Regions from separate parts of the Candidatus Symbiopectobacterium sp. NZEC127 genome, predicted to be linked through region 1. Evidence: predicted binding sites of a transcription regulator. Region 1 holds the regulator's gene; each other region holds the start of a gene.
What was found. Region 1 encodes PurR, which represses purine synthesis genes. Its sites were predicted from a motif close to CANGCAAACGTTTGCNTG; they were not measured.

Region 2: a site for PurR is predicted at 3,427-3,444, ahead of J5069_RS18645 (NCS2 family permease). Genes of this name have one in related genera too.
Region 3: a site for PurR is predicted at 3,461-3,478, ahead of cvpA (colicin V production protein). Genes of this name have one in related genera too.
Region 4: a site for PurR is predicted at 4,069-4,086, ahead of carA (glutamine-hydrolyzing carbamoyl-phosphate synthase small subunit). Genes of this name have one in related genera too.

What each region holds. Positions count from the first base shown of each region.
Region 1 is NZ_JAGFPG010000001.1:1,262,387-1,267,781, forward strand. Features, by position in the region: gene J5069_RS05680 (C40 family peptidase) at 242-1,159, shown strand; gene J5069_RS05685 (YnhF family membrane protein) at 1,239-1,328, opposite strand; gene purR (HTH-type transcriptional repressor PurR) at 1,723-2,748, shown strand; gene cfa (cyclopropane fatty acyl phospholipid synthase) at 3,180-4,331, shown strand; gene J5069_RS05700 (riboflavin synthase subunit alpha) at 4,398-5,048, opposite strand.
Region 2 is NZ_JAGFPG010000005.1:237,744-243,138, forward strand. Features, by position in the region: gene aegA (formate-dependent uric acid utilization protein AegA) at 1-545, shown strand, start outside; gene J5069_RS18635 (4Fe-4S binding protein) at 542-1,060, shown strand; gene J5069_RS18640 (4'-phosphopantetheinyl transferase family protein) at 1,216-1,944, shown strand; gene J5069_RS18645 (NCS2 family permease) at 1,996-3,333, opposite strand; gene yieH (6-phosphogluconate phosphatase) at 3,654-4,319, shown strand; gene J5069_RS18655 (amino acid ABC transporter permease) at 4,335-5,072, opposite strand; gene J5069_RS18660 (amino acid ABC transporter permease) at 5,074-5,395, opposite strand, start outside.
Region 3 is NZ_JAGFPG010000001.1:1,812,847-1,818,241, reverse strand. Features, by position in the region: gene J5069_RS08415 (DedA family protein) at 1-165, shown strand, start outside; gene accD (acetyl-CoA carboxylase, carboxyltransferase subunit beta) at 379-1,296, shown strand; gene folC (bifunctional tetrahydrofolate synthase/dihydrofolate synthase) at 1,385-2,653, shown strand; gene dedD (cell division protein DedD) at 2,643-3,413, shown strand; gene cvpA (colicin V production protein) at 3,597-4,097, shown strand; gene purF (amidophosphoribosyltransferase) at 4,119-5,395, shown strand, end outside.
Region 4 is NZ_JAGFPG010000003.1:188,430-193,824, reverse strand. Features, by position in the region: gene carB (carbamoyl-phosphate synthase large subunit) at 1-2,683, opposite strand, end outside; gene carA (glutamine-hydrolyzing carbamoyl-phosphate synthase small subunit) at 2,698-3,846, opposite strand; gene dapB (4-hydroxy-tetrahydrodipicolinate reductase) at 4,294-5,112, opposite strand.

The DNA of each region.
Region 1 (5,395 bases):
GAGAGCGGTCATGACAAAAAAACGCCATTTTTTGTAGGGTCTTTTCCTGTCACCGTTCTCCCCAGGTCCCTCGGTGAAATATGCCGCAATAAATGATGATATTTACAGCGGGAAAACAATTATTAACGTTTTCTCATGATTCTGTTAAGCGAAAAGGTGATTTCCTGCTTTTTTCTCATGGCGTTTTCGTCAATACTGTTCGAATTGAGCGAGTTAAGGATTGTATTCGGTCTCTTTTATCATGCGCGTATTTATTACTCTGATCTTTGTTTTCTTCAGCCATCTGTTTATTAATGTTGCCCAGGCAGCTCCGCACACCAATGCGGAGAAGAAAGCCAGCGCCAGCACCGATGACAAGCACCTGAAAAAAAACCAGACCACCAAAACCACTAAAAAGCCACAAACTCCGCCGGAACCACCGAAGAAAAAGGCAACACCGGAAAAAGCGAAAGCCAAAGCGCAGCCTGAAAAAAAGATCGCTGAGAAAAAGGTAGTTGAGAAAAAAGCCAAAATAGCCCCAAGTACGAAACCGACCAAAACCACGGCCACTAAAAAGATCTCTGGCGACGTTGAAGCCAAGACCGCAGCATCAAAAACCACGTCATCGCGCTACCACAGCGCAACGCCGGCAAAGCTGGTAAAAGGGCTCAAAAAAGGGGCGGAAACGACTACGCAAAAAACGGCGGCGATAAAGCCAGGCGCAAAAAAAGCGGGCAAAGAGCCAGTGCTGAGCGAAGCGCATAAGCGCCGCTACCAGCATGCAAAAATGACGGCAATGAACAAGCTGATGAGCCAGATCGGTAAGCCTTATCAATGGGGCGGTAACTCGCCTTACACCGGTTTCGACTGTAGCGGTCTGGTCTATTATGCCTATAAGGATGTGGTGAAAATTCCTATCCCACGCACCGCCAATGAGATGTATCACCTGCGCGATGCTGCTCCCATCAATAAGGGTGAACTGGAGATTGGCGATCTGGTGTTCTTCCGCATCAACGGCCGTGGCACCGCCGATCATGTCGGGGTTTATCTTGGCAATGGCAAGTTTATTCAGTCACCGCGTACCGGTGCCGATATCAAGATCAGTAAGTTGAGTGAGGACTACTGGCAGGAACACTACATTGGCGCACGTCGCGTGGTGACACCACAAACGATTCGCTAATCGCCCAATCGACGCGTTACGGATAAAATAATAAAGACCAGGTGATGCCTACGCAGCCTAGTCTTTATTTTAATCGCTGTCAGTTCAATACGGCAACAAAGCTAAATACCATGATCATGACTAACGCCCCAACCGTGGTCAGTAATGACATTTTCAAATCAGTATTCATTCTATCTCCTTGAAACACAGAAATGCGTGGAAATTGCCGCCGCATTGGATGCCACATTGCTTTTTGCACGCCAATCGCCGCAGCACAATGACGCCAAGAAGGTATTGTTACACAATTTATAGGGAAAATCTCCGATCCCGGCTGCACTAATTATATCAATTATCCCTTTCACTTTCGCGGCAAATCAGCCAGAATTCGCAGTTTACCGTGCGCTGCGTCGGTGTCCGAACACGTCATCTTCAATGGGATCAATGCATCCCCTTTAGGTACAAAGTACGTCGGCAGTCTCCTTCTGATATCCTGTTTATTCCATCAGAAAGAGAACATTACGCAAAAGCAAACGATTAACAAACTATATACTGCCGTAACAAGTAGGTTCAGGAGTCATTTTTAGATGGCAACGATCAAAGATGTGGCAAAGCGTGCTGGCGTTTCAACTACAACCGTCTCTCACGTCATCAACAAAACACGTTTCGTCGCCGAAGAGACCAAAACGGCCGTGCGGGAAGCCATCAAGGAATTACACTACTCCCCGAGCGCAGTAGCGCGGAGCTTAAAGGTCAACCACACCAAATCCATCGGACTGCTCGCCACCTCAAGCGAAGCACCCTACTTCGCAGAAATCATCGAAGCGGTTGAAAACAGTTGTTATGCCAAAGGCTACACCCTGATTCTGTGCAACTCGCACAATAACCTGGAAAAACAGCGAGCCTATCTTTCCATGCTGGCGCAAAAACGGGTCGATGGCCTGTTGGTGATGTGTGCGGAATATCCGCCCGAACTGTTGGGCATGTTGGCGGATTATCGCAGCATTCCCATGGTGGTGATGGATTGGGGTCAGGCACACAGCGATTTCACCGACACCATTATTGACAACGCTTTTGAAGGCGGATATCTGGCTGGCCGATACCTGATTGAGCGCGGCCACCGCGACATCGGTGCCATTCCCGGTATTCAGGAACGCAACACCGGCAGTGGGCGTTATCTGGGTTTTCTCAAAGCCTTGCACGAAGCGGATATCACGGTACGCGATGAGTGGGTTGTTCAGGGCGATTTTGAACCGGAATCCGGCTATAAAGCCATGCACCAGATTTTGGCGCAGAAACAGCGCCCGACCGCCATTTTCTGCGGCGGCGATATCATGGCGATGGGCGCTATCTGCGCGGCAGATGAGCTAGGGCTACGTGTACCGCAAGATATTTCCGTGATTGGCTACGATAATGTTCGCCATGCGCGTTATTTCACGCCGGCCTTGACCACCATCCACCAGCCCAAAGAGCGTTTGGGTCAATCTGCCTTTACCATGCTGCTCGATCGCATCACCAGCAAGCGCGAAGATGCACAGGTGATTGAGGTTCATCCGACCCTTATTGAGCGGCGTTCCGTGGGTGATGGTCCGTTCCGCGACTATCGCCGTTAATGTTTAAGACGATTTTCTTATAATATATTGATTTTTATATTCTTCATGGCTGCATCAATCAATTTCGACTTGTCCTCTGATTGAAGCAGTCATACACTGTTTTTCATTCGGACAATATCCCTACACTTATCCTTATTACAAAAAGCGCAGAATTGCGTATCAGGATACGTGCCCCTACGTGCTACCACGTACCGGCTTTGACTCTTCATTCCCTCTGGGTATCCAGAGAGTAGACGATGGATGTTATGCCTGCTGCCACTGTGCAACGGGCAAGCATAAACGGCTGCGCACGAATGCAACCGCTTACTCTTTGAACAACGGGTAACTTGCCCGTGATTCGAACACGCTGTGCGCAAACCGCAGCGTTAGGGTTGATGAAAGACTGTCTATGCTGTTCCTTGCGGCGCTGCCTGGCAAGGTTGGGAGAAGTTATGAGTTCATCATATGTAGAGGAACTGGCAGAAAATAACACGTCCTGGTTCCGGATCGTTCAAGCGTTATTGGCTATCGCTGATATCAAAATCAATGGTTCTCGACCGTTTGATATCAGGGTACGCAACCCCGATTTCTACAAGCGCGTTCTGCGTGAAGGCTCACTGGGACTCGGGGAAAGCTATATGGACGGTTGGTGGGAGTGCGATCGTTTAGACTGCTTTTTTCGGCGTCTCTTACGCGCGGGGCTTGAGAAAAAAGCCCCCCATCATCTCAAAGACATTTTGCATATTGTCGCCACGCGTTTGATTAACCTGCAATCGCGCAAGCGTGCCTGGATTGTCGGCGAGGAGCATTACGATCTGGGCAACGATCTGTTTAGCCTGATGCTTGATACGCATATGCAATATTCCTGCGGCTACTGGAAAGAGGCCACGACCCTTGAGCAGGCGCAACAGGCCAAACTGCGCATGATTTGCGAAAAGCTTCAGCTTCAGCCGGGCATGACCCTGTTGGATATTGGCTGCGGTTGGGGCGGACTGGCCGCCTATGCGGCACGCCATTATGGCGTATCGGTTTACGGCGTGACCATTTCGCGTGAGCAGCAAAAACTGGCTCAGGCGCGCTGTCACGATCTTAACGTTACCATTGAATTGCAGGATTATCGTGACCTTAACCGACATTTCGATCGCATCGTGTCTGTCGGCATGTTTGAGCACGTTGGACCGAAAAATTACGATACCTACTTTCGCGTCGTCAGCAAGAACCTCAAACCCGAAGGGCTATTTCTGCTGCATACCATTGGGGCGAATAAAACCGATTCGCAGGTTGATCCCTGGATTAACAAATATATCTTCCCCAACGGTTGTCTGCCCTCCGTACGCCATATTGCCGCGCGCAGTGAACCTTATCTGGTGATGGAAGATTGGCACAACTTTGGGGCCGATTACGACAAGACCCTGATGGCCTGGCACGATCGCTTTGTTGCCGGTTGGCCACAGTTAGCGAACCGTTACTCACTGCGTTTTAATCGTATGTTTCGTTACTACCTGAATGCCTGCGCCGGGGCGTTTCGCGCACGCAATATTCAACTGTGGCAGGTATTGTTTAGCCCTCAGGGGATTGAAGGCGGCGTGCGTGTAGCGCGCTGATAGCGGTCTGCTAACGCCGTACAGATAAGGGTACGGCGTTATGTTATTGCCTGTTCAGGTCAGACTTCAGGCGCTCTGCGCGGCATTCGCCGTTGCGGCCTCTTGTGCCTGACGCTGCGCCAGCACACGTTCAACCGTGTCGATCACGGCCTGCGTTTGCGGATCGATTTCGATATTGATCCGGTTCCCTAACCGTTTCTGCCCGAGGGTGGTGCGTTGCAGCGTTTCGGGGATCAAATGCACGCAGAAACGACTGCGTGTCACCTCACCCACCGTAAGGCTGATGCCATCAATACCGATAAACCCTTTGTGCAGCACATATTTCATCTGCGATTCATCGGCCAATCGGAACCAGATTTGGTGATTGTTTTCTGAGGTCAGAATTTTAACCACTTCGGCCGTGCACATAATGTGCCCGGACATCACATGCCCGCCAATCTCATCGCCATATTTGGCGGCGCGTTCAATATTCACCAGATCCCCCGGCGTGATATCGCCCAGGTTGGTCAGGCGTAGCGTCTCTTTCATTAAATCAAAACTGACCCGATCGCCATCAATTGCCGTCACCGTCAGGCAGCAGCCGTTATTGGCGATCGAGGCACCCGTCACCAGACCGGTCAGTAATTCGGGAGGAAGTTTTACCACATGCGTGCGGAAGTTCGTTTTTTCATCGATGGACACCACCGGCGCGGTGCCTTGAACAATACCGGTAAACATACGCTTGCCTCTTAATAAATCAGTGAAATAACTGAATGCTACTGTGCCAGTCGCCCCTCCCTTCGTTACCGTGGCAAGCCGCGAGGGAAGAAAGACTGACAAATCATCTTGCAGTTTGCCTCATAACGACTGGAAAACCAAACGTATTCCCCCCTTTGTCCCCCGACAAATCCGATAAGACAACAGACCCTCTCTATAGACACAATATCTTACGAAGAAGTTGGTTTACTTATGCCAAGCCGCTACACTAGAACAACGTTCTGTCATCGATCGATTTTCCATCTCAGATGGATGGCTGTGAAAGCCATTTATGCTCATTATCTCGCTTGCGGTTGTTTACTTTCTTT
Region 2 (5,395 bases), on a different contig from region 1:
GCCGCGATGAATCCAACATGCCGGGCTCGAAAAAAGAGGTGAAGAACTCACGCGAAGAGGGCGCGGAATTTATGTTTAACGTTCAGCCGCAAAAGATTTGTCTGGATGAGCAAGGCAACGTCTGCGGCATCAGCCTGGTCAGAACGGAGATGGGCGAGGCCGATGCCAGCGGCCGCCGTCGGCCCCGCGTGATCCCCGGTTCCGAATTTGTCCAACCCGCCGAGGCCGTCATCACGGCGTTTGGCTTCCAGCCGCACAGCATGCCGTGGCTCGAAGAGGCCAAGGTGAGGCTGGATGATTGGGGTCACATCAACGCGCCGGCGCGCGGCAATGGCCGACGTCCGTGTCAGACCAACCATCCACGCATTTTTGCCGGTGGCGATGCCGTACGCGGCGCGGATTTAGTGGTTACCGCAATTGCCGATGGGCGCAAAGCCGCCATCAGCATGCTCGACCAGATGGGGTTACAAAGCACCATCGCTTCCTTACCGGCGGTCTCGCTGGCTTCTCAGTTCAACTCGTCGCGCGAGGAAACGCTTCAATGAACGCTTTTGTGATTGCCGATGCCAGTAAATGTATTGGCTGCCGCACCTGTGAAATCGCCTGTGCCGTCGCCCATGCGGGCGGCGCCGATGCCACCATCGACAAAGCGCGTTTCTTCCCGCGCCTGAAGGTGATCAAAGGCGCACAGGTGAGCGTGCCGGTATTGTGCCGCCAGTGCGAAAACGCCCCCTGCGCCAGCGTGTGCCCTCATGATGCGCTGGTGCGCCACCACGACAGCATTCAGGTCATTCAATCCCGTTGCATTGGCTGTAAAAGTTGCGTTATTGCTTGTCCTTTTGGTGCGATTGACGTGGTGCTGACCTCACAACAAGGCATGGCGGCAAAAAGCGAGGTGCACAAGTGCGATCTCTGCGTCGATGTTGCCGCTTCCCCCTCGTGCGTGCGGGTGTGTCCGACATCCGCACTGACCCTGGTGAACAACAGTGAGCTGCAACAGCGGAGTTTCAAAAAGCAACAACAGGCGGCGCGTGATAACGCGGATATTCGCCTGTTGTAAGACAGAAACGATGATACCGTTGAGGGTCAATAGCCCAAACTTATGGGTATTTTTACTTTTGTTCATATAATAGTCTGTTAATATGCATATAATTTGTATTTTATCGGGGTGAATCGGAGAACACTCATCCCTTGGTGACTATCACGGAGTGAAGCATGACCTGCCATTTTGTCAGGTGGACCGGCACGGAGGCATTACCCGATCTACAACGCTTGCCCGATGCACTGATCGCCGCTGCGCAGGAGCTCCCTGCCAGGCGGCGCGAACGTTACTTAAAAAGTCGAGCACTGCTGGCCGAGATGATGTTCTATTTTTTCGGCTACCCGGTATTACCCGCAATAACGCTTTCGCCTGATGAGCGTCCTCATTTTATCGACCCCCATCTTCCCGATTTCAGTGTGGCCTATGCGGGCAATACGCTGGCGATATTGCTGAGCGAAGAGGGGAAAGTGGGGATTGATATCGAGATTGTTCATTTGCGCCCCGCCCATGTCACGTCGATCCCTACGCAGACGCCAGCAGAAACCGCCTGGATCAATGCCCAAAGCGATCCGCTAGAAGCCGCCACGCAGCTCTGCACCCTTCGACAAGCCATCACCAAGTTATCGGATCCTGAGTTCAGCCATGGCGATAACCTGCGGCTGCACCCCGCCTCCGGTCGATTACGCTCAACCTACTTCCCCTCACTGGAAGCCATCAGTGATATCGATGGCTATCTGGCTTGGGCCTGTGCGCGAATTCCGACCATAAACCATTTAATGACCTGGCGTTATCAGGGTAACGGCGTGATGGATAAAACCGGTGAGATAATCCAGCAGCAACGGCAATCGCGCAGTTACATCAAGCTTATCAGCCACGTTGCAGAGAAGGTCCCTTCGGTTTGACATAAAAAAAGCCCCGCTAGCGGGGCTTTTTTTCACTGACGGCGCGGGTGATTAATGCGCGTCGATAAAGATAAACTTCAGCAGGAACAGCGCCGCAACCACCACCACACAAGGGCTGATTTCACGCCAGCGCCCGGTTGCCGCCTTCATCACCACATAGGAGATAAAGCCCAGGGCAATCCCTTCGGTGATGGAGAAGCTGAACGGCATCATCACCGCAGTAATGAACGCAGGCACCGCTTCGGTAAGATCGTCCCATTTCACGCGCGCCAGGCTCGAGGTCATCAACACCCCAACATAAATCAGCGCACCTGCCGCCGCATAAGCGGGCACCATGCTGGCCAACGGTGAGAGGAAAATCACCAGCAGGAACAGAATACCGACCACAACCGCTGTCAGTCCGGTGCGCCCGCCAACCGAGACACCGGAAGAGCTTTCGATATACGCGGTGACGGAGGAGGTGCCAATCAACGAACCGGCCACCGAGCTGATGCTATCAACGTAAAGCGCCTGCTTCATCCGAGGGAATTTACCGCGTGCATCGACTAACCCGGCTTTATCCGTCACACCAATCAGGGTGCCGGAGGAATCAAACAGGTTTACCAGCATAAAGGAGAAGATCACGCCAGAAAGCGCCAAATTCAGTGACCCCGACAGATCCACCTGACCGACAACGGACGTGACGCTCGGCGGCATGGAAAACACGCCAGAAAATTTCACGTCACCCAGCAACAGGCCAATGACCGTGGTCACCACGATAGAGATCAGCACAGCGGCGTGAATGTTACGTGAGGCCAGCACCGCAATGATAAAGAACCCCAGCGCGCCCAGCAGAACGCTGTGAGACGTCAGGTTGCCGATGGTCACCAGCGTTTCCGGGTTGGCAACAATGATGCCAGCGTTTTTCAGGCCCATCATACCGATAAACAAACCGATACCGCTGGCAATGCCTAAACGCAAACTGATCGGGATGTTAGCAATCATCCAGTAGCGAATCTGGAAAATGGTCAGTATCAGAAAGCCGACCGCGCCCCAGAAGATGGCGCCCATCGCGATCTGCCAGGAAATCCCCATGGCACCGACGACGACGAACGCGAAAAAGGCATTCAGCCCCATGGCGGGCGCCAATGCAACCGGCAGGTTAGCCACCAGCCCCATCAAAATACTACCAAACGCAGCAATCAGACAGGTGGTCACAAACACCGCTTGGGTATCCATGCCCGCGACACCCAGAATCTGCGGGTTTACGAAAACGATGTATACCATGGTAAGAAAGGTCGTGAACCCAGCAATCGTTTCCGTACGCGCCGTAGTGCCATGTTGGCGCAGTTTGAATACGCGCTCCAATAAGCCTTGCTCTCCCGCAAGCTCAGGTTGTGATGTTTTCATTATCAACGTTCCAGATAAGGAATTATGGTCGGTGGGTATCCTATAACAAAATGTGCAGAGATTAACGCCGTTAGCCGGTTTTTTTTCTCGCTATAAGCAAACGTTATCGCGACCGATCCTCGCCACGGTATCGGGTCCTCTTTTTTCCGCAAACACGCGAGAAAAACAGCGAACCAGCCATAACGATCCGCCTTCAGAACAAAAAATGAATCCCAAGTGAAAAACAGGGTTTTATCGTGTTTATGCCCGGTAAGGCCAAAATACTGGCGCAGTGGGGTAAAGTAGTGGGCGAACCACACGCGTTACCAATAAGGAACCCCATGTCTTCGATTGACTGTGTTTTTTTCGATTGTGATGGCACGCTGGTCGACAGCGAAGTGATTTGTTGCCAGGCCTATGTGAACATTTTTATTCCGTATGGCTTACAGTTGTCGCTGGAAGAGGTCATCAAGACCTACAAAGGCGTCAAGCTCTACGACATTATCGACAGAGTGAGTGCACAACATGGCCTGACAGTGGTGCCTGAAACGCTGGAAAAACACTTCCGTGCAGAGATCGCCCGGCTGTTTGAAGAATCGCTGCAACCTATTGACGGTATTCCAGAACTGCTTGCCGCGATTACTGTGCCAATGGGCGTGGTGTCGAACGGCCCGGTCAGCAAAATGCACCACTCGCTCGGGTTAACCGGTCTGCGAGAGCACTTCGCCGATCGTCTGTATAGCGGTTACGATTTGAAAAAATGGAAGCCCGATCCCGCCGTTATTTATCACGCCGCTCAGCAGATGCAGGTCAATCTGGCAAACTGTCTGCTCGTGGAAGATTCGTTTTCAGGCGTGGAAGCGGGTATCGCCGCAGGCATTCCGGTGTACTACTACTGCGCCGACCCGCACAATCCGCCCATCGATCACCCGCTGGTGACCACCTTCCACAACGTGCGTGACTTACCGCAGCTGTGGCGCGAAAAAGGCTGGAACATCACCGCCTGACGGCGTTAGGCCGCGCTAGGCTGGGCGCGGCCGCCAGCGCCACCAAAACCGACGTTTTGGCGCGTCAACCCGTGCATGCACCGCATAGCGCTGGCTGACGCGATGTGCCAACAGCTCCAACGCCAGACAGATAATAAAGTAAACCAGCGCCACAAACAGGAACACTTCGGTGGGGTAAACCATACTGCGGTTGTTAACCTGGGTGGCCAGAAACGTCAATTCCCCCACGCCCACGATATAGGCCAGCGAGGTATCCTTGATTAAGGAAATCCACTGGTTGATAAACGATGGCACCATCATGCGTAGCGCCTGGGGCAACACGATAAACCAGAGTACGCGCCAGCGGCTAAAACCCAACGACAGCCCAGCCTGCCACTGCCCCTGACTGATGGCAACAATCCCCGCCTTGACGCCATGCGCCAGATAGGCTGCGCCAATAAACGCCAGAGCGCACACCACGGTGGTGATTTCAGGAATATCGACACCAAACACAATAGGCAGCAGGAAGTAAGTCCAAAAAATCAGCATGATCACCGGGATGGCGCGGAAAAAACCCAGCACCAGCGCCAACAGCGCGCCCAGCCAGCCACGCGACATCGCCAGCGCCACCCCCAGCACCGTGCCCAAAACCGCAGAAACGATACCGGCCAATGCGCTGATGACGAGCGTCAATGCGGCCCCTCCGAGTGGGCCATCAGGAAAAGTGCCCCACAGCAGATAGCTGAGGTTATCGCTGATAATCGTAAAATCCATGTTAGTGCCCTCGCGCCAATTGACGTTGCTGCCGCCACATGCCCCAGCCTTCGATCAGCGCAATGATAGCGATATACAACACCGTCGCCACGCCGAACGCCTGAAAGGTGCGCAAGGTTTCGGTCTCTACCTGACGTGAGGCGTAAGAGAGTTCAGCTACGCCAATCGCCATCGTTAAAGAGGAATTCTTGATGATATTCATGTATTGCCCCAGCAGCGGTGGCATAGCAATTTTCAGCGCCTGAGGCAGCACGACATAACGCATGGCTTGCCAGGGCGTCAGCCCCAATGCCAGCGATGCGTGTTTTTGTCCACGCGCGACC
Region 3 (5,395 bases), 550 kb from region 1:
ACCTACGCAGGTTACCTGTTTGGCGACCTGCCGATTGTGCAAGAAAACTTGAAGTTATTGATTGTCGCGATTATTTTCATCTCTATCTTGCCGGGGATCATTGAAATCTGGCGGCATAGACGAGCGGCGGCCCGTGCGAATAGCGCGTCGCGTTCACAAGAATAAACGCGGTAATCGCTCCGGTTTGACCAGTTTTCTATCCACAGTCCCGGAGTGTTATGGTTTAATGAGCGGCATTTATGGTCTGTCCCCGATGACGACCTGTGTTGCCAGCGCCTTGAAACACGGGTGTAAACACCGGTTCAGGCTACGGCAAACGGGCGTTGTGACGGGGCAGAGCGGACTGGCTACGGCCAGGTTCAAGCAGAAAGGTTATCAATGAGCTGGATTGAACGAATTCTTAACAAGAGCAACATTACACCGACCCGCAAGGCCAATATTCCTGAAGGGGTATGGACCAAATGTGACAGTTGTGGTCAGGTGCTTTACCGCGCTGAATTAGAGCGTAACCTTGAGGTGTGTCCCAAGTGTGACCACCACATGCGGCTTTCCGCCCGTGCGCGTTTAAATGCGTTTCTGGATAAGGACAGCGTGGTTGAGCTGGGTAGTGAGCTGGAGCCCAAGGATGCGCTGAAGTTCAAAGACTCGAAGAAATACAAAGATCGTCTGGTTGCCGCACAGAAGCAGTCTGACGAAAAAGACGCGCTGGTGGTGATGAAAGGCACGCTGTACGGCATGCCAGTGGTCGCCGCCTCCTTTGAATTTGCCTTTATGGGCGGTTCCATGGCCTCTGTGGTCGGCGCGCGTTTTGTGCGTGCGGTGGAGCAGTCGCTGGAAGATGGCTGTCCGTTGGTGTGTTTCTCCGCCAGCGGCGGTGCGCGTATGCAGGAAGCGCTGATGTCGCTGATGCAAATGGCGAAAACCAGCGCGGCGTTGGCAAAAATGCGCGAGCGCGGTCTGCCCTATATCTCGGTGTTGACCGACCCGACCATGGGTGGCGTTTCCGCCAGTCTGGCGATGCTCGGCGATTTGAACATTGCCGAACCTAAAGCGCTGATCGGTTTTGCTGGCCCGCGCGTTATCGAACAGACGGTGCGTGAAAAATTGCCGCCGGGTTTCCAACGCAGTGAATTCCTGCTGGAGAAAGGGGCGATTGACATGATCGTGCGCCGCCCGGAAATGCGCTTCAAGTTAGCCAGCATGCTGTCTCGCTTGACCAACCACCCTGAGCCGGTGGACACCGCTGAAGTTCGTCCGCCGGAAGTGACCACTGAACCGCAGGATGATGCGCAATAAGTGACACATGAACAGGGTGTGACAGGATTGCGCTTAGGCCGTTCTGTGCACCCTGTATCAATGAACCGTAAGCCAGTGAACGGGACTCATGGAAAATCTTCTCATTCCCCAAGCCACGTCGCCTTTGGCCGCGTGGCTTCATTATCTGGAGCACCTGCACGCCACTGCCATTGACATGGGATTGACGCGCGTTAAACAGGTTGCCGATCGTCTTCATCTGCTGCGTCCGGCCCCAACGGTGTTTACCGTCGCGGGCACCAACGGAAAGGGCACCACCTGCTGCACGCTGGAAGCCATTTTGATGGCGGCGGGGTTGCGTGTCGGCGTCTACAGTTCGCCCCATCTGCTGCGCTATACCGAGCGGGTGCGCATTCAAGGCCAGGAATTGCCGGAAGCGGCCCACGCTCAGGCTTTTGCCGAGATTGAAGCAGGACGTGGCGATGTCTCGTTGACCTATTTTGAATTTGGCACCCTTGCGGCACTGCACCTGTTCAGGCAGGCAAATCTGGATGTGGTGATTCTGGAAGTGGGGTTGGGCGGGCGTCTGGATGCCACCAATATCGTCGATGCCGACGTGGCGGTGGTGACCAGTATTGCGCTCGATCATACTGACTGGTTAGGGCACGATCGCGAAAGCATCGGTCGCGAAAAAGCCGGTATCTTCCGTGGTAATACTCCCGCCGTGGTGGGGGAGCCGGATATGCCCGCCTCTATTGCCGCCGTGGCCGAAGAGACCGGGGCCTTGTTGTGCAAGCGCGGTCGCGATTGGCACTTCGCGCTGGAAGGCGACGGCTGGTATTGGCAAGCGGCTGACGGAGCGCGCATGACGCTACCTCTGCCGAACGTGCCGCTGCCCAACGCCGCCACGGCGCTGGCCGCGCTGCATCAGGGACCGATTAACGTCCCTCTGGCTGCTATTGAACAGGGGCTGCGCCGTGCGGCGTTACCGGGCCGGTTCCAAACGGTGAGCGAACAGCCAACACTGATTCTGGATGTGGCGCATAATCCTCATGCCGCAGCCTATCTGGCCGGGCGTTTGGCGCAACTGCCAAAAACGGGCAAAGTGCGTGCGGTGATCGGTATGCTGGCTGATAAAGATATTCCCGGCACCCTGGCGCAGCTCAAGCCGGTGGTGGATGAATGGTATTGCGCCCCACTGGAGGGGCCGCGCGGTGCAGGCGCTGAATTGATAGCGGCACACCTTGAATCCAGCCGGTCGTTTGACGATGTCGCGACCGCCTGGCATCAGGCGATGCAAGATGCAGATACGCAGGATACCGTGGTGGTGTGCGGATCTTTTCATACGGTAGCGCATGTCATGGAAGCGCGGGAGGAGAGGGGGTCGAATGGCAAGTAAGTTTCAAAACCGTCTGGTCGGCACCATTATTCTGGTAGCGTTGGGCGTTATTGTGCTGCCTGCTCTGCTGGATGGCAAAAAGAAACATTACGAAGATGAATTTGCCGCGATTCCTCTGGTGCCAAAGCCGGGCGACAGCACGGAGGCAGAATCATTGCCTTCATTGAACCAGTCGTTGCCCAGCCAGCCGCCGGAGGGTGCGCAGCAGGCGATGCAAGGACAACCGGCTCAGGGCGGTGTGATCGCGCCAGAGGATGACGGCGCCATGCAGGCACCGCCGAGCAGTACGCCACCGTCGTCTTCCGCACCGATAGAAATTGCCCCGCCCGCCGTGGCGGCGCGTCCGGTCACCCCTAAAGCGGAAGTGAAACCGGAAACCAAACCCAAGGCGAAGCCGGAAACTAAACCGGAAGTGAAGCCTGAGCCGAAACCGGAAAGCAAGCCGGCAACGCCTGCGCCACAACCCGCGCAGCAGCCCGCCGCGCAACCGGAAGTGAAGCCGGAAGCCGCACCAGCAGGGCAAGCCTACGTGGTGCAACTGGGCGCGCTGAAAAATGCCGATAAAGTGAATGAGATTGTGGCCAAGCTGCGCCTGTCGGGATACCGCGCTTATACGGTGCCATCGACGCCGGTCGCGGGAGAGATAACCCGCATTTACGTCGGACCGGATGCGTCAAAACAGAAATTACAGTCCGCCCTCGGCGAGCTGCAACAACTGAGTGGATTGAGCGGGCAGGTCAGGAACTACAGCGCACGTTAAGGGTTGCCAGCAAATTCACCTATCGGTGAAATCGTTGGGAAATAGGCTACGCAAACGTTTTCTTTTTCTGTTAGAATGCGCCGCGAACAGGATGATGAGCGGCGCTATGCTCTGTTGAACCGGCGGTAATCGCTGTTGGTGCGAGAGAGATTGTGTTGGCATCGTTCGTGAGTGAGAGAATTCATGGTTTGGGTTGATTACGTCATCATTGGCATTATTGGTTTCTCTGCGCTGGTCAGTTTGATCCGGGGCTTTGTTCGTGAGGCGCTTTCGCTGATCACCTGGGGCAGTGCATTCTTTGTCGCCAGCCATTATTACCCATACCTGTCGGTCTATTTCACGCGTTTTGAAGACGAGCTGGTGCGCAACGGGGTTGCCATCGCCATTCTGTTTATTGCGACATTGATTGTGGGAGCGATCGTCAACTATGTGATTGGTTCACTGGTTGAACGAACCGGGCTTTCAGGCACCGACAGGGTACTGGGCATTTGCTTTGGTGCGCTGCGCGGCGTGTTGATTGTCTCTGCGCTGCTGTTCTTTTTGGATACCTTTACCGGTTTTTCACAAAGCGACGACTGGAAACGGTCTCAGTTCATCCCGCAGTTTAGCTATATCATCAGGTGGTTTTTCGACTACCTGCAAAGCACGTCAAGTTTCTTGCCGCAGCACATAGAGCTGCGGTAGCGCTGATGAGGAAAAGACAACATGTGCGGTATTGTCGGTATCGCCGGTTTTACACCGGTAAACCAGTCGATTTATGACGCGTTAACGGTGTTACAGCACCGTGGACAAGATGCCGCAGGCATCGTCACCATCGATCCCATGAACTGCTTCCGCCTGCGTAAGGCGAACGGCCTGGTGAAGGACGTATTCGAGGCGCGTCACATGCAGCGCCTGCAAGGCAATATGGGCGTGGGGCATGTACGTTATCCTACCGCAGGCAGCTCCAGCGCATCGGAGGCCCAGCCGTTTTATGTCAATTCCCCGTTTGGCATCACGCTGGCGCACAACGGTAACCTGACCAACGCCCATGAACTGCGCAAACAGCTGTTTGAGCAAGGGCGTCGCCACGTTAACACCACCTCTGATTCTGAAATCCTGCTCAATATCTTTGCCTGCGAGTTGGATCGTTTCCAACACTATCCGCTGGATGCTGACAACGTGTTTGCTGCCGTTGCTGCTACCCACAAGATGATTCGCGGTGCCTATGCGTGCGTCGGGATGATCATCGGGCACGGTTTATTCGCTTTCCGCGATCCCAACGGTATCCGTCCATTGGTGATCGGCAAGCGCGAACTGGCCGATGGCCGCATCGAGTATATGGTGGCCTCGGAAAGCGTGGCGCTCGATACCCTTGGCTTTGAGTTCTTGCGTGACGTAGCGCCGGGAGAGGCGGTTTACATCACCGAGAAAGGGCAACTGTTTACCCGTCAGTGCGCCGAGAACCCGAAAAGCAACCCGTGCCTGTTCGAGTATGTCTATTTCGCTCGTCCGGACTCCTTTATCGATAAAATTTCGGTCTACAGCGCCCGTGTGCGCATGGGCCAAAAGCTGGGCGAGAAGATTGCCCGCGTGTGGGAAGATCTGGATATCGATGTAGTGATCCCGATTCCGGAAACCTCCTGTGATATCGCCTTGGAGATTGCGCGCATTATCGATAAACCGTACCGCCAGGGGTTTGTGAAAAACCGCTATGTGGGCCGTACCTTTATCATGCCGGGCCAGGAACAGCGTAAAAACTCGGTGCGTCGCAAACTGAACGCCAACCGCGCCGAGTTCCGCGACAAAAACGTGCTGCTGGTGGATGACTCCATCGTACGTGGCACCACCTCGGAGCAAATTGTCGAAATGGCGCGTGAAGCCGGTGCACGTCGCGTTTATCTGGCCTCTGCCGCGCCGGAAATTCGTTTCCCCAACGTGTACGGCATTGATATGCCGAGCGCCAATGAGCTGATTGCCCACGGCCGCGAAGTGGAAGAGAT
Region 4 (5,395 bases), on a different contig from region 1:
GCACCACTTCCTTCACGGAGTAATACGGTGGGATAACCTCTTTGGTGACACCCTGTTCCGTCAGCGTCTTGCCCGCCATCACGCGCGCGGCCACTTTCGCCAGCGGCACACCGGTCGCCTTGGAGACAAACGGCACGGTACGCGCGGCACGCGGGTTCACTTCAATCAGGTAGACTTCATTGTTCTTCACGGCGAACTGCACGTTCATCAACCCGCGCACGCTCAGTTCGAACGCCAGTTTTTCTACCTGCTGGCGCATCACATCCTGAATTTCCTTGCTCAGCGTATAAGCCGGCAACGAACAGGCTGAGTCACCGGAGTGCACGCCCGCTTGTTCGATGTGTTCCATAATGCCGCCAATCAGCACGCGTTCGCCGTCACAGATAGCGTCCACGTCCACTTCGATGGCATCATCGAGGAAACGGTCCAGCAGTACCGGCGCATCGTTGGACACGCTGACCGCATTCTGGAAGTAACGGCGCAAATCGATTTCGTCGTAGACGATTTCCATCGCACGACCGCCCAGCACGTAAGAAGGACGAACCACCAGCGGATAACCGATACCACGCGCTTTTTCCACCGCTTGTTCGATGGAGGTGACGGTGGCGTTTTCCGGCTGTTTCAGACCCAAACGATTCACCGCCTGTTGGAAACGCTCACGGTCTTCGGCACGGTCAATGGCATCCGGGCTGGTACCAATCACCGGCACACCCGCGGCTTCCAGCGCACGCGACAGTTTCAGCGGCGTTTGACCACCATACTGCACGATAACGCCTTTCGGTTTCTCGATACGGACGATTTCCAGCACGTCTTCCAGCGTTACCGGCTCGAAGTAGAGGCGGTCAGAGGTGTCGTAATCGGTTGAGACCGTTTCCGGGTTACAGTTAACCATGATGGTTTCATAACCGTCTTCGCGCAACGCCAGCGCCGCATGCACACAGCAGTAGTCAAACTCGATGCCCTGTCCGATACGGTTCGGTCCGCCACCCAGCACCATGATCTTGTCGCGATCCTGATTCGGGTTAGCTTCGCACTCTTCATCGTAAGTGGAGTACATATACGCGGTATCGGTGGCGAACTCTGCCGCACAGGTATCGACACGTTTGTAGACCGGGTGCAGATCATATTTGTCGCGCAGTTTACGGATTTCGTTTTCAGAAACACCGGCCAGCTTCGCCAGACGCGCATCGGCAAAGCCTTTGCGTTTCAGGGTACGCAGGAAATCGGCTGTCAGCGCCGTCGCGCCTTTCTCGGCAACCTGCTCTTCCAGACGCACCAGTTCTTCAATTTGCACCAGGAACCAGCGATCGATGTTGGTCAGGTTAAACACGCCGTCCACAGACATGCCAGCGCGGAAAGCATCCGCGACGTACCAGATACGCTCAGCGCCTGCGTCTTTCAGCTCGCGGCGGATTTTAGTCAACGCTTCCGGATCGTCCAGATCCACTTTCGGATCGAAGCCCGTTGCGCCGACTTCCAGACCACGCAGCGCTTTTTGCAGCGACTCTTGCTGGGTGCGGCCAATCGCCATCACTTCGCCGACCGATTTCATCTGAGTGGTCAGGCGATCGTTGGCACCGGCAAATTTTTCGAAGTTGAAGCGCGGGATCTTGGTGACAACATAGTCAATGGAAGGCTCGAACGACGCCGGGGTACGACCGCCGGTGATGTCGTTCATCAACTCATCCAGCGTGTAGCCTACGGCCAGTTTGGCGGCAATCTTGGCTATCGGGAAGCCCGTCGCCTTGGAGGCCAGCGCCGAGGAGCGCGATACACGCGGATTCATTTCGATAATGATCAGGCGACCGGTTTTCGGGTTGACCGCAAACTGCACGTTAGAACCGCCGGTTTCTACCCCGATTTCACGCAGTACCGCCATGGAGGCGTTACGCATGATTTGGTATTCCTTGTCCGTCAGGGTTTGCGCTGGCGCAACGGTAATGGAGTCACCGGTGTGGATACCCATGGCATCCAGGTTTTCGATGGAACAGACAATGATGCAGTTGTCTTTCTTATCGCGCACCACTTCCATTTCGTACTCTTTCCAACCGATGAGGGATTCATCGATCAGCAGCTCTTTGGTCGGTGACAGATCCAGACCGCGTGCACAAATTTCTTCAAACTCTTCACGGTTATACGCGATGCCGCCACCGCTGCCGCCCATGGTAAAGGAGGGACGGATAATGCAGGGATAGCCCACATCAGCGGCCACGGCCAGCGCTTCTTCCATGGTATGCGCGATACCGGAACGCGCGGTTTCCAGGCCAATCTTCTTCATGGCGATATCGAAGCGGCGGCGATCTTCCGCTTTATCGATAGCATCGGCGGTCGCACCGATCATGGTAACGCCAAATTCCGCCAGCACGCCCTGACGCTCAAGCTCGAGCGCACAGTTCAACGCCGTCTGACCACCCATGGTCGGCAGCACCGCATCTGGACGCTCTTTTTCGATGATTTTGCGCACTACTTCCCAGTGGATCGGCTCGATATACGTCGCATCGGCCATTTCCGGGTCGGTCATGATGGTCGCCGGGTTGGAGTTCACCAGAACGACGCGATAACCCTCTTCACGTAACGCTTTACACGCCTGCGCGCCAGAGTAGTCGAATTCACAGGCCTGACCGATAACGATCGGGCCAGCACCAAGGATCAGGATGCTTTTAATATCAGTACGTTTTGCCATTTTTCTGCTCCCGATTATTTACCATTGGCACGATAAGATTGAATCAGTTCGATAAAGTGATCGAACAAAGGGGCCGCGTCGTGCGGACCAGGGCTGGCTTCCGGGTGCCCCTGGAAACTGAATGCCGCTTTATCCGTGCGATGAATCCCTTGCAGGGAGCCGTCAAACAGCGATTTGTGCGTTGGGCGCAGCGTCGCAGGCAGTGAGTTTTCATCCACGGCGAAACCGTGGTTCTGCGCGGTAATCATCACGCAGTCTGCATCCAGATCTTTCACCGGGTGGTTACCACCATGGTGACCAAATTTCATTTTGACCGTTTTAGCACCGCTTGCCAGCGCCAGCAGTTGATGACCGAGGCAGATACCAAATACCGGAATGTCGGTCTCCAGGAAGGCTTTGATTGCCTTAATGGCGTAGTCACACGGCTCCGGGTCACCGGGACCGTTGGAGAGGAAAATGCCATCCGGATTCAGTTTGAGCACCTCTTCTGCGGAGGTCTGGGCAGGCACAACCGTCAGACGGCAGCCACGATCGACCAGCATACGCAGAATGTTGCGCTTCACACCGTAGTCATAAGCCACCACGTGGTACGGCAATTCACTTTCCGCTTTGGCGGCAGGCAGTTCACCGGCTAACGTCCAACTGCCTTGCGTCCAGCCATAAGGTTCTTGCGTCGTCACTTCTTTTGCCAGATCCATGCCCTTCAGGCCAGGGAACGCCTTAGCTTTTTCCAGCGCCAGCGCGGCATCCGGCGCATCCCCGGCAATAATGCAGCCATTCTGCGCCCCTTTCTCACGCAGCAAGCGAGTCAGCTTACGCGTATCGATATCGGCGATGGCAACGATGTTATTGCGTTTCAGGTAATCCGAGAGGCTCTCTTCATTACGGTAGTTGCTGGCAATCAGAGGCAGATCGCGAATAACCAGGCCTTGAGCATGAACAGAGGGGGATTCTTCGTCGCTGGCGTTAGTGCCGACATTACCAATATGGGGATAAGTGAGAGTAACAATTTGGCGGGAATAGGAAGGATCAGTGAGGATTTCTTGATAACCGGTCATCGACGTATTGAAGACCACTTCCCCCACTGCCGTTCCCTCTGCCCCGATGGCACGACCGTGGAATTGGGTTCCGTCTTCCAGAACCAATAGCGCTGACTTAATCAAAACACCCTCCAAGGAATAAACAATCATGTTATCTGCATATTAATTCAGATTAGTCACTCCAAATCAATGCAAAAATTACCTTTTAGGTAAACTTTTGGCAAATTGCGCGCATTTTAATGATGGCCGTTCAACTTGTCCACTCTAACCGACATTTTTCTCCATTTTTTATGGCTTACAGCGTCACTGACTGGCTACAGCCACAAAAACAGCCCTCAAAAAGGCAAAGTAAACGGTTGCCTGGCAACATTATTAGCCAGAAGGGAATATTTGACCAGCAGGCGCCTGATCGGGCAATGGCGGGTTAAAAAAACGCCACCAAAAACAGTAAAAACCGGGGGAAATAGCAATTTTTACCAATTACGATATATAAAAATCAAAACAACCCTAAATAATAAAAAGGATGACAAATAAGCCATCCCATTCACTGAGTTAACAAAAAAAATAAAATCAAAGATCGTTCAGAGAAAGCACATCTCTCATATCGAAAAGACCTGATTTTTTAGCTTTCAACCAAATTGCGGCACGAACCGCACCATTAGCGAAGGTCATGCGGCTGGAAGCCTTATGGCTAATCTCAATGCGCTCGCCGACATCCGCAAACATGGCAGTGTGCTCACCGACGATATCCCCGGCACGCAAGCTGGCAAAACCGATACTGTTTGGCACACGTTCGCCGGTGTGACCTTCACGCGCATAGACCGCGCAGGTTTTCAGATCGCGCCCTAACGCTCCCGCAATGGCTTCCCCCATCGCCAACGCCGTCCCTGACGGGGCATCGACTTTATGGCGGTGGTGCGCTTCAAGAATCTCGATATCCGTGTAGTCGCCCATCACCGTGGCCGCTTTCTCCAGCAATTTCAGCATCACGTTGACACCTACGCTAAAGTTGGCGGCAAACACAATACCAATCTCCTGAGCAGCCGCGCTGATAGCCGCTTTGCCCGCATCATCGAAGCCTGTGGTACCGATAATCATGCCCTTGCCATGCTGGCGGCAGAATGCCAGATGTACCAGTGTGCCTTCAGGACGCGTGAAATCGATGAAGATATCAAAATCATCACCTACCGCAGCCAGCGAATCCTGCACGGTAACGCCCAGCGTGCCCAGCCCCGCCAACTCACCGGCATCAACCCCAACCAGCGATGAACCTTCGCGCTCTAGCGCCGCGCCGAGCACCGCGCCTTCCATCTGCGAAACCGCCTGGATCAGTTGACGCCCCATTCGACCACCGGCACCGGCAATCGCTACACGTATTGCATCCTTCATCGTTATCTCTCTTTTTTCACTTGCGCCGTAAAAACGTTCTCAGGTTAGCGGGCCAACGCGACGGCTGCCAGCGGATTTCACACAGGATTAGAAATTTCTGACAAAAAGGGCGAGTAATCAGTAAAAGCTATCCCCCAGAAGCCGTTCGAAGCACAGGGACAGGCAAATTCGACCGAATAGGCAAGAGAGGTAATTACGCATAATCATGCAGTTTTTATGCATTGGAAAGAGGTGAAAACTCAGGCAAAAAAATAGCAGGGATATCACCCTGCTGAAATTGCTG